2 regions of the Methylosinus sp. KRF6 genome follow, and region 2 is predicted to be linked to the other one. Evidence: predicted binding sites of a transcription regulator. Region 2 holds the regulator's gene; the other holds the start of a gene.

Region 1 (5,507 bases), on a different contig from region 2:
CATAGGCGGCGCGGTCGGTCGGATAGACCAGCACCGACACGCCGTCGATGAGATCGAGGCGACAGCCGACGATCAGCCGCACGCCTGTCGCCTTGGCGGCCTCGAATGCGCGCACGACGCCGGCCAGCGAGTTGCGGTCGACCACGGCGACCGCTTCGACGCCCTGCAGCGCCGCCTGTGCGAAAAGCTCGTCGCAGGATGACGCGCCGCGCAGGAACGAAAAATGCGATGTGACCTGCAGCTCGGCGTAGCGGAATCGGCCGCTCATCCGAATACTCCGTGCAGGAACCAGTGCTGCGAGCCGCTGTTGGGATCCTCGCCATCCCCGGAGCGGAAGATCCAATAACGTTCGCCGGCGTCGTCCTCGACGCGGAAATAGTCACGCACGGCGGTCAGCTCGGCGTCGCGCCGCCACCATTCGCCGCGAATGCGCTCGGGTCCGTCGGCGCGACGGACGCGCCGCCGGACGCCGCGCCAGGTGAAGGCGACCGGCGGATGATCCGGCAGGGCGGCCATCGTCTCGATCGGCTCGGGAGACGGCAACAGCCGCGATGGCCGCGGCCAGCGCCCCTGCCATGTCTCGCCGGTGTCCGGCGCCATGGGCGGAATTCGGCGCACCGAGCGCTCGGGCGTCTCGGTGGCGACCGGCGCGGCTCGGTAGAGGCGCCGCTCACCGACGCGGTTGACGAGGGTGTCGACGAGATCGGAGACGTCCGGCGCTCCGTCATCGACCATCGCGGTCAGGGTCTGCTTTTCCGCGAGCGGCTCGGCCAGTGTCGCGGCGAGGCCGAGGGTTTCGATGCCGAAGCCGGGCTCGATCGTCTCGATCTTGTCGGTCAGCAGCCTCGTGAGACGTTTCACGTCGCGCACCGGCATGGCGACCCCGACACGGACCGCCTGCAGGCGATCGTCGACCCGGTGACAAATGAGGTCGAGACGTTTGGCCCCCAGCCCCTCGGCCTCCAGTCCGGCGCAGAGCTGGACGACCAGCTCGCCGATATGACGGGCGATGGTCTCGGCCGCGCCGATGGGCTCCGCGAAATTGCGCTTCACCTCGATCAGCTCGTCGGGGCGGATCGGCTCGATCGGCTCGCTGAGAACTCCCAGGGCCTGATCGATGCGGCGGCCGAGCTGCGGCCCGAAGCGCAGAGTGAGTGGCGCGCGCGGTTGCGCGAGGAGATCGCCGATCCGCTCGAAGCCGAGAACATGGAGCGCGGCGACCATGTCGGCGGGCAGGCGAAGCGCGGTGAGCGGAAGGCCTGTCAGCACGGAGCCGCCATGGCCGATCGGCGCAATCATCACGGGCCGCGCGGCGTAACGAGCCAAGGCGTGCGCTGCGCCCCAGCTGTCAGCGATCGCCGCGCGAGCGCGCACGCCGGACGATGAAAGCCTGTCGATCAGGCCGGTAAGCATGGTCTCTTCGCCGCCGAGGAGATGATCGGCGCCGGTGGAGTCGATCACCAAGCCGTCCGGGGGATCGGCCGCGACGATCGGCGCGTAGCGTCGGAGCGCCCACAGCGCGAGACGGTCGAGCCCTCGGGCGTCGGCCGCGGCGTCGTGATCTCGAACGACGAGTCCCTGCACGAGAATCCGCGCCTTGGCGGCCGGCATTCCGACGCGCGCGCCGGCGGCCACGGCCGCCGCATCCGCAGCCCGCACCACCTGCCTCCTCCCGTCGTGACCGATCAGGACGAGCGGCGTCTCAGCCGGCGGCGCCGCGTCGCCCGCCTGCCGTCGAAGCCGGTCTGTGGGCCAGCTCGGCAAGAACAGCGAGACGACCCGACTCATCACACGCCTCCACTTCGAAATCCGCGCTTTCACCGGCGCGGACGCGGATCAGCTCCAGGAGCCAACGGTGACGGCCGACGCCGGGGACCGGCAGAGCCGCCGAGGGCAAGACCGAGACGCGCCATCTGGTCGCCGCGGCAGTCGGCTGACCGAAGTCGACGGCTTCGGATTGCCGGCGCCAGCGCCGCAACGCGAGACCGATCGAGCCGCTTCCCTCGGCGCAGAGCTGGAGACGCCGGGACGCGGTCATGTCGAGACGCTCAACTTCTCCGACGACCGCGCCGAGACCGCCGTGCCGCAAGCCTTCCTCGACACATGCGAGCACGGTCTTGTCGTTGCCGGCCTCGACATAGATCACGCGATCGGGCGCCAAGCCCGCTTGCGCCAGCGCCGGGGCGAAGAGGTCGGATCGGGTGATGACCCAGAGAACCTTCCCTTTCGTGCGGGTCGCGATCCCGGCGGCGAAGAGCGCTGCGGCCGCGCCGTCCACGGCGCCGTTTCCGCCGCCGGCGATCTCATGGAGCGCACCGAGAGGGAGACCGCCGCCCGGAAGACGCGCGTCGATGTCGGCGATTCCGAACGGAAGGACCGATTTGACGCGCCGCGCTCGGCCTTCGATCTTCTCGATCTGCGCGCGCAACGACTCTATGGCGGGCTGGTGCCGCAAGCGCCTTCTCGACCTCTGGGTGGGGGCTCAATGCCATGTTCTCTAAATGTTCTCCCCTTCGAGGTCGGGAGTCAAGAGGACGGGCTTTCGGATATTTCTCTTGCACGGAGGGCCGCGCTACGAATGGAAACTCTGACCTGATGGGGACATTTGCTGAATGGCCACTGGCGCCGGTGCGGTTGACAAGGGCTCCCACCATGTGGTTGGTGGATAATGTTCGCTGTTGGCGAATTTTCGTTGCGCTTAAGGCGCGAATCACCCAAGCTCCGTCTGCGCTTGGGTGACATTCATGCCTCCCAGACCGGGTGGAGCGATCCGCCCTCGGGATTCGCAAGAATCCTCCAATGCCCCGGCTCATGCCGTCGCGCCGTCCGCGCGTCGCGTCCTGTCGTCCGGCATAGGCGTGCATCGAAAGGCACGATGCACGCTGGGAAGCTTAGAGGTCCTTTCGTTCGAGATGCTCTTTGTTCAAAGGCACCGGAGCAATAGTGCTCCGGGGAACAAGGAGACGGTCAATGGTGCAAACCAGCGATCCCCCGAGCGACGAACGAAAGCGTGCCGATTTTTGGAGACGAGGGCGCCGCATCCGCCGCAACTTCGTCAACAGGCAGACGTTTATGATTGCAATCCGCATCATCGAGTTGGTGGTGCGTGTTGCGAAGGTAATGAACGGGCTGTTCGGTGACCTCTAAGCTAAATTCCCACAACACTCGAAAGGCAAGGTATCCAAGATGTACGATCGGGCGCTAAAGCTGATCCGACAATACCATCGGCTGTCGCAAGCCGAACTGGCGGACAAGCTCGGCCTGTCGCGGTCATTCGTCTCCGAATTGGAAAAAGCGGGTGGGAAAAAACCGAGTCTCGACGTTCTTGAGCGTTATGCAAGCTTTTTCAAAATTCCCGTGTCGTCGCTGTTGCTCTTCGCCGAAAGGTCTAGTGCATCCGATTTGGGTGAGAAATCTCGGATTTTTGCAGCTGACAAGGTCCTCAAAATGCTGGAGTGGCTTGCTGAGACGAGCCACGACGACGCACACGCGAGTTGATTGGTACAATGAATAAGCGCAGGACAAACTTGAAGCTATCTGACTGCTGGCTTTATGCTCTCGCGTCTCCGACCGATCTTGCTCGACGACTTCAAACAGCAAAACACCCGATAAAGGTGGCCGAACTTTCAATGCTGGCGAAGGATGCCGGAAATTTCCGCCTATTTTCGCAAACGAACGCCGCTGGAAAATCGCGCCAAATTCAAGAGCCGAAGCGCCGCCTCCAATGGGTTCACGGCAGAATTCATGCCTTGTTGTCCCGTGTTGAAGTTCCGGGATACCTGCACTCCGCCGTTCGTGGCCGCTCATATATTTCCAATGCAGCGGCGCATGATCCGTCAATGCCGACTTTCAAAGTCGACGTGAAAAAGTTTTTTGCTTCGGTACCGCGCTCCGCAATCTTCAATTTCTTCGTAGGTCCGATGAAGTGCCGTCGGGACGTGGCGAGATTGCTCGCCGACATTCTGACATTCGACGCTCATCTTCCGACCGGGAGCGCGGCAAGTCCAATCCTTGCGTTCTACGCATTCAAGCCAATGTTCGATGAAATCGAGCAGTTCGCATTGGCCCATGGACTGACGATGACCTGCTATGTCGATGACATGGCGCTGAGCGGGCCGCGCGCAAACAAGAGCACGCTGTTCGAAGTCCGAAAGATCATCGCACGCCACGGCCTCAAATCCCACAAGGCACATGTGTTCGGTGCAAACCAACCGAAAGTCTTGACTGGTGTTTGCAACACGCCGACTGGACCACGCGTCCCTAACAAACTGCACATGAAAATCAAAGCGGGCTTCGATAAATTGTTGGCCGCAACCACTCCCGATACGAGAAGCGAAGCGTTGCGCCCATTGCTCGGCCGACTCGAAGCGGCAGGGCAAATCGACCCTGGATTTCGGGCACGCGCATTAACTGTGAGAGCAGCGTACTCGAAGTAATTACGATCCGTTTGCATGTGACTGTGAGAATCACGCGCTGTTGGAATTATACCTCTTTGAGGCGACAATAAGAAATGGGCGCTAGCAAGCAATACAAAGGGAAAGATTGCGCTTACTGCGGCAAGCTAGGCTGCTCGTCAACCAATGACCATGTCATTGCAAGGTCATTTTTCCTTGACACTGAACGCGGGGTAGGCTTGCAGATCCCTAAAGTTGCCGCATGTCAACGTTGCAATAATGAGAAGTCAGAGCTTGAAGGTTATATCGGCAGCACACTCTTGATCGGAAGCAAACATCCGGAGGCGAACCGCTACCGCAGTGAGAAAATACGGCCTCGCCTTGATCGGAACCAAAAGCTTCGGAAAGAGTTGAACATCGATTCCCCGCCAGTTTGGACTGAGATCAACGGACTTTTGCAGCCAATGCATGCAGTTACTGTCGATGTCGACAAGATCAATCGCCTCTTACAGTTCATTGTAAGAGGCCTCTATCGTCATCACTATCACAAGCCGCTTCCTCATGACATGACCCCCGACGTGTCAATGATCCGCCCCGAGGCCGAGGCGTCCATGTGGGCCAGCGTCTCCCATTTCTTCCCTCCAGAAGCGCCCCGCATAAACTGCGATCTGGGGCGCGGCAGCTTCGTTTACTCCGGGGTGCAGAGTCCCGTGAACGAAGGATTCACCGCCTGGACGATTGGCCTGCATGGACAGATTCCCCTTCACGGTCAAGACGGTTCTGCTGATCATTGGTGGTGTATGACCAGACCAACGCCCGAAGCGGTCGCAGCAGCGCGAAGCCATGCCGGCCGCCCCTATGAGGAAAAGTAACAACGAACAAATTCGCTTGTCCGGCCAACACGGAAGAACGTGCAGGACGAACATCCGCTTCTGGCGCGAGTTCCCCCTTCCCGACGACGAAGGGGGAACTGTGACCCCAAGCGGTCATTCGTTGGCCAACTCCTCTTCGCCCTGGATGCGGCCGCGAGGTTTCCTCAATTCGGCAGCGCGAATATTGTCAGCATGCCGCCGAGAGTATTGTAGTAGGACAAGCCGTAGCGCGGGCCGTGCA
Region 2 (5,507 bases):
GCTCATTCGCGACAAGGGCGTCATATGAACGCCAAACGCGCTCTCTCTTGTCCTCGAACGTTTTTCGATCCGTGTTTTTGACATGGATCGACCGATAGAGCCGCTCGCTGCCGACGAAGTGATGAGGAACTCGGCAGAGACCGGGCGGCGGCTCGAAGCCGGCTTCGCGCGTCATTTTTTCCAGCGCGAATGAGGCCCTGAAAAGAATGGCGCCTCTCTTGTAGCCATGCGCCCAATAGGAGCGGATGTCTTTTTTGAGCTTTTCCGCGATCTCGCGCTTTTTGGCGTCATCGAAAGGGACTTGCTGGTCCCATTCTTTGGAAAGGATGACGCTCTTCACGCCCGCGTCGCGCCGCTTCCGCCGCACGAGCGCGGCGGCGCCCTTCGCCTCGTATTCCGCGAGATAGCGGCGAAGCGTGTTGACGGAATAGCATCGGAAAGCATTCTTGCCCTTTATGTCGATCAGCGGGCGCTTGCTCAGTTCCTCGAGGCCCTTCGCCCGCGCGACCGAGCCCTTGCGGAGTGTGAGGAGCTTGTCGAACTCGGGTCCGAAAACGCCAATGATCGCGGCTATGTCGGTCTTGAAAGAGCGGGGCTCGGCGGGCTGTGAAGAGGCTTTCAAACGCTCTTGAAGGCCGAGCGGAAGGCTGTCGGCGCGGACTTGGAAATTTGTTCCCTTTCGCCCGCCTCGTCCGGGGATTTCGCGGACCTCTAGCACCTTCCCAAGATACGGCTTGCCAGCTTTGGCCCGTCCGAGCGCCTTGCGAGCCGCGCGGGGTGTGATCCCGCAAAGGTCCGCGAACCCGTTCGAGTCGAGCCAATCGGCGCTCATATCAAGCTGCCTTCAAGGAAACTGCTTCGAGAATGCGTGTGCGCAGTGACCTTGCGGCCGGCCCGTCCCTTCCCCCGGTGAGCGCGGCCGTCGCCCATTGGCGTGATATCCGATTTTCACGGCACCATTTCGCAAATGAACCGCCCTGTTCTACAAAGGCGGCTCGAACGCGAATGAGGAGTTCGGGAGACGGAACCATGGATTGCATCCGACTTCGTATTTGAGGTCAAAATGCAATCTGATTGCGTTTCGCTATCGTGTCAAGGCCATGCTGAAGAACTCCACCGCCACCTTTTTGGAAAAAGTCAAATTGGCGCTCGGCACCGACCGGGATGCAGATTTGGCCGCTCGCCTTGGTGTTGGAAAAAGCACTATCGCGAGTTGGCGACTTCGTGAAGAAATACCAAAGAAAAAGCTTAAGGTAATAGAGGAGCTTAGCGGTATAAGGTTCGATAGCGTCCGCACAGACACTATCGAGGGCAACAGCGTTGTGCTTTCTGTGACGAGGATTGCATATCTCCATGCCGTTGGAGTCGCTTTTAACTCATCCTCTCCGCACTCCATAAATGCAATTGTTTCGTATTTGATCGCAAATGAGCAAGAGCTTCTTGAAAAAATAGTAAGCCGTGTGCAATCTGAGGCAAAGCACCAGCTGACCGAAGATGATCTAATCTCGTTGGTCCAGCGGGCCTACGACGGCAAGTTCATGAGCGCGGGCGAGCTTACGGGGGTCATTCGTGTCGAACAAGGTTCCTCAATTGGTTCCTCAAGCGATGGCCCGCCAGACGAGCGGTTCCTCAATCCGAACGGTAAATAGCGCCTTATTTCAAACCTTTACGGCCCGCAGCATTCCCGAATGATGGTTCCTCAATCGGTTCCTCAATCTGCCTCATCTATATATCTGAATTTACTAGCTTTGCTGACATGGATTTCCAAATATCGATGTCCGGCGCGCTCAAATAGCGATGGCCGCTCCAATCCTTATAGCGCCTCCCGTGAGAAGTGGCGAGTACGGGACGAGCGCAATGTCCACTTGCGGAACGCAGGGCGAACGCATAATGTCGTGTTCATGATTTGTTTATGAAGCCGCGCCAACATAAGTGGAAGCGCGCCGCAGGCGGGGCGGCGCCGGGGGGCTCCTATGCTGACCAAGAAACAGAGCGATTTGCTGCGCTTCATCCATGAGCGGCTGAAGGAGACGGGCGTGCCGCCCTCCTTCGACGAGATGAAGGACGCGCTCGATCTGCGCTCCAAATCCGGCATTCACCGGCTCATTCTCGCGCTCGAGGAGCGCGGCTTCATCCGCCGCCTGCCCAATCGCGCCCGCGCGCTCGAGGTGCTGCGCCTCCCTGAATCGGCGACGCCCCGCGTCGCCGCGCGCGGCGGCAAATTCTCGCCCTCGGTCATAGAGGGCGCGCTCGGCCGCGTGCGGCCCGTCCCGGCCGGCGAGCCCGAGTCCGATCAGCAGGTGGCGATCCCGGTCATGGGCCGCATCGCCGCGGGCACGCCCATCTCCGCGCTGCAGAATCGCAGCCACACCATCAGCCTGCCGCCGGATATGCTCGGTGGCGGCGAGCATTTCGCGCTCGAGGTGCGTGGCGATTCGATGATCGAGGCCGGCATTCTCGACGGCGACGTCGTCGTGGTGCGCAAGCAGGACAGCGCCGACACCGGCGATATCGTCGTCGCCCTCATCGACGACGAGGAGGCGACATTGAAGCGCCTGCGCAAGCGCGGCGCGTCAATAGCGCTAGAGGCCGCCAATCCGGCTTATGAGACGCGCATTTTCGGGCCCGATCGCGTCCGCATCCAGGGTCGTCTGGTCAGCCTTCTGCGCAAATACTGAAGGGCGCGCGCCGCCACGATCTCGCCGCCCTTTGCCGCCATGGTCCGGCCTCGCGCGCTATTGGCGCGCGGGCCTGTCGGCGCGGCCGCCCTTTCGAAAGAAGCGCGCTCCGTCGCGCGCGACCGTGCGGCCCGGCCCGCCTCTTTCTGCCCCGCCTCTTTCTGCATGGACGATGGAATGTCGCACTCGACCGGCCCAATGCGCGAAATCGAAGGATCGAAACCCTCGAGCCTCGGCCGCCGCCTGCCTTTCGCGCGCCTTTCCCGGCGCTGGCTGATCGTGATGGGCGCCGTCGTGACGGTGGCGCTCGGCGCGGCCCTCGCGCCCTGGACCTTCTCCACCAGCGCTCTGCTCGAGGAGATTTCCGGCCAGCTCAATTCCTCCGCTGGTCTCTTCATCGCCGCCAAGGGGCGCTCGACCTTCTCGGTCCTCCCCCGTCCGCACATCACCATAGACGGCATCGCCTTCGCGGACCCGACCGCGGCGCTCACCATCGAGGCGGAGCGATTGCACGGCAATGTGCTGCTGCTGCCGCTGCTCGCCGGCCGTCTCGAGATCGCCGACATAGAGCTCGTTCGCCCCGCCATCGAGATCGATCTCGACCGCAAGCCGATGAGCGCGGCAGGCGCCGCCGTGCGCGCGGCGGCGGCGCGGCCCTCGACTGCCGCGGCGGAAAAGGCCGATCGCGCCCGGCTCGGCGGCGTCGCCATCGTTTCCGGCGCGGCCCATGTCAAATATGCCGGCGGCGAAGAGACACTGCGCGACATAGAGGCCAGTCTCGACTGGCGCACGGTCGGCTCGCCCGCGACGCTCGACCTCGCCTTCTCCTGGCGCGGCGAGCGACCGCGCGGCACGCTGTGGGTGCTCAAGCCCGGCGCCCTTCTGCGTGGCGAGCAAACGGCGGTCACCGTGCGGCTCGATTCCGACAGCTTGCGGGCGGAGGCGGAGGGCTTCGGCCAGCTCGGCCCCAAGCCCCGCTTTATGGGGCGGCTCACCGCCTCCTCGCCCTCGCTGCGCCATGCGCTCGCCCTCGCCAATGTGAGCGCGCCGCTGCCCGGGCCTTTCGAGAATGTCCAGCTTTCCGCCAAAGCCAGCGTCGGCCTGCGCGATTTCCAGCTCACCGATCTGAAGCTCTCGGCCGACGACAATGAGTTCGAGGGCTCCTTCGGGCTGCGCCACGAGGGCGACAAGCCGATCGTCCATGCGACGCTCGCCAGCAATTACGTGTCGCTGAAGCCGATGGTCGCCGATCTGCCGCCGCTCTCCGGCGCCGACGGCCAGTGGAGCCGCGACGCTTTCGTTTTGCCGGATATTCAGAACGCCGATGTCGATCTGCGCCTTTCGGCGACGCGCGCCCGCGTTCTGCGGCTCAATCTCGAGGACGCCGCTCTGTCGCTGCTGCTGCGCGGCGGCCGGCTCGAGCTCGCTCTCGCCGAGGCGGCGGCTTATAAGGGAACCGTGAAGGGCCGCGCCATTTTCGCCGCCAATGCGGCGGGCGCGCTGGAATTCCACGCCAATGCGCAGCTGACCGGCGTCGACGCCGGCGCGCTCGCCTGGGACGCCGCCGCGCGGCCCGATCTCGGCGGCGCGCTGGACGCCAATTTCACGCTCGACGCCACTGGCGACAGCGTCGCGCAGCTCATGCGCGATCTCGACGGCCGCGCCACCCTCACGCTGAGCGAGGGCGAGGTCGACGGCATAGACCTGGAGCGCGCGCTGCGCCGCATCGACAAGCGGCCCTTGTCGAGCGCGATGGACATTCGCTCCGGTCACTCGCTGGTGGATCGCGCCAGCGCGACCATCAAAATCGTCAAGGGAACCGCGAATATAGAGGATGGCCAAGCGCATGGGCCGGGCTTCGCGCTGGCCTTCGCCGGCCAGGCGCGCATCCCGGAGCGCAGCCTCGCGATGAAGGCGCAGGCCAATGAGGCCGACGCCGCCGGCAAGCCGCGCGAGAAGGGCGTGCAGATCGGCTTCGATCTCTCCGGCGCTTGGGACGATCCCGTCTTCGCGCCGGACGCCGCCGCGCTGATCAAGCGCTCGGGCGCCGCCGCGCCGCTGCTGCCGCGCGTGGAGCCGGAGGGTGGGGCGGCGAAGGAGCGGTGAGGGTCGTCTCGAGCCACTCGTCGACGGTGACGGCAACCGAGCGCTTCTGCTATAAAACGCGGCGTCCATCCTCGGTTTCGAAGTGGCGCACATGACTGACGAATATTTCTCAAATCGCCTGCTCGACGGCGAGCGTGTTCTCTGGTCGGGCCAGCCGGCTCGCGGTCTGTCGCTGCGTAATCGCGACGTTTTTCAAATCCCCTTCAGCCTGCTCTGGTGTGGATTCGCAGTGTTTTGGACGATTTCCGCCAGCCAGATGAACGCGCCCTGGTTCTTCATTGCCGTGGGCGGCTTCTTTGTTTGCATGGGGCTCTATTTCGTCGTCGGTAGATTCCTGTTCGACTCTTGGCTCAGGAGCGATATGCGCTATGCCGTCACGAACTTGCGCATTTTGATCATGCGACCGGAGCCTTTCGGACGATTCACGGCGCTCGCGCTCGACCGGCTGCCGGCGGTCGATTTGAATGAGCGCATCGACGGAAGCGGCTCCATCCGCTTCGGCGCCCCGGCACCCATATGGGGAAACCGAGGCTGGACGGATTTGACGCCCGCGCTCGATCCTACGCCGCAATTTCTGATGATCGACGATGCGCGGCGTGTGTTCGATCTCATTCAAGAAAACGCGAGGAAAAGCGCGACGGCGTGAAGATCGACCTTCACCCGGCCCCGCCTCCCTTGGCGCGCCCGCGCGTGATTAGCGCCGAAAGGCCGAGCGCGACGGCC

What was found. Region 2 encodes LexA, which represses DNA repair genes until DNA is damaged. Its sites were predicted from a motif close to TGTTCNNNNTGTGTTCNG; they were not measured.
Region 1: the regulator LexA is predicted to act here: its motif matches at 2,492-2,509, upstream of KP010_RS21535 (ImuA family protein).

What each region holds. Positions count from the first base shown of each region.
Region 1 covers NZ_JAHLJF010000013.1:672-6,178, forward strand. The annotation lists partial or broken gene KP010_RS21525 (PHP domain-containing protein) at 1-268, opposite strand, end outside; gene KP010_RS21530 (DNA polymerase Y family protein) at 265-1,788, opposite strand; gene KP010_RS21535 (ImuA family protein) at 1,703-2,455, opposite strand; gene KP010_RS21540 (hypothetical protein) at 2,971-3,147, shown strand; gene KP010_RS21545 (helix-turn-helix domain-containing protein) at 3,187-3,498, shown strand; gene KP010_RS21550 (reverse transcriptase family protein) at 3,507-4,436, shown strand; gene KP010_RS21555 (HNH endonuclease) at 4,511-5,266, shown strand; gene KP010_RS21560 (PQQ-dependent dehydrogenase, methanol/ethanol family) at 5,431-5,507, opposite strand, start outside.
Region 2 covers NZ_JAHLJF010000001.1:3,402,152-3,407,658, forward strand. The annotation lists gene KP010_RS16040 (transposase family protein) at 1-622, opposite strand, end outside; gene KP010_RS16045 (helix-turn-helix domain-containing protein) at 1,101-1,649, shown strand; gene lexA (transcriptional repressor LexA) at 1,974-2,678, shown strand; gene KP010_RS16055 (AsmA family protein) at 2,877-4,784, shown strand; gene KP010_RS16060 (hypothetical protein) at 4,894-5,400, opposite strand; gene KP010_RS16065 (ABC transporter permease subunit) at 5,441-5,507, opposite strand, start outside.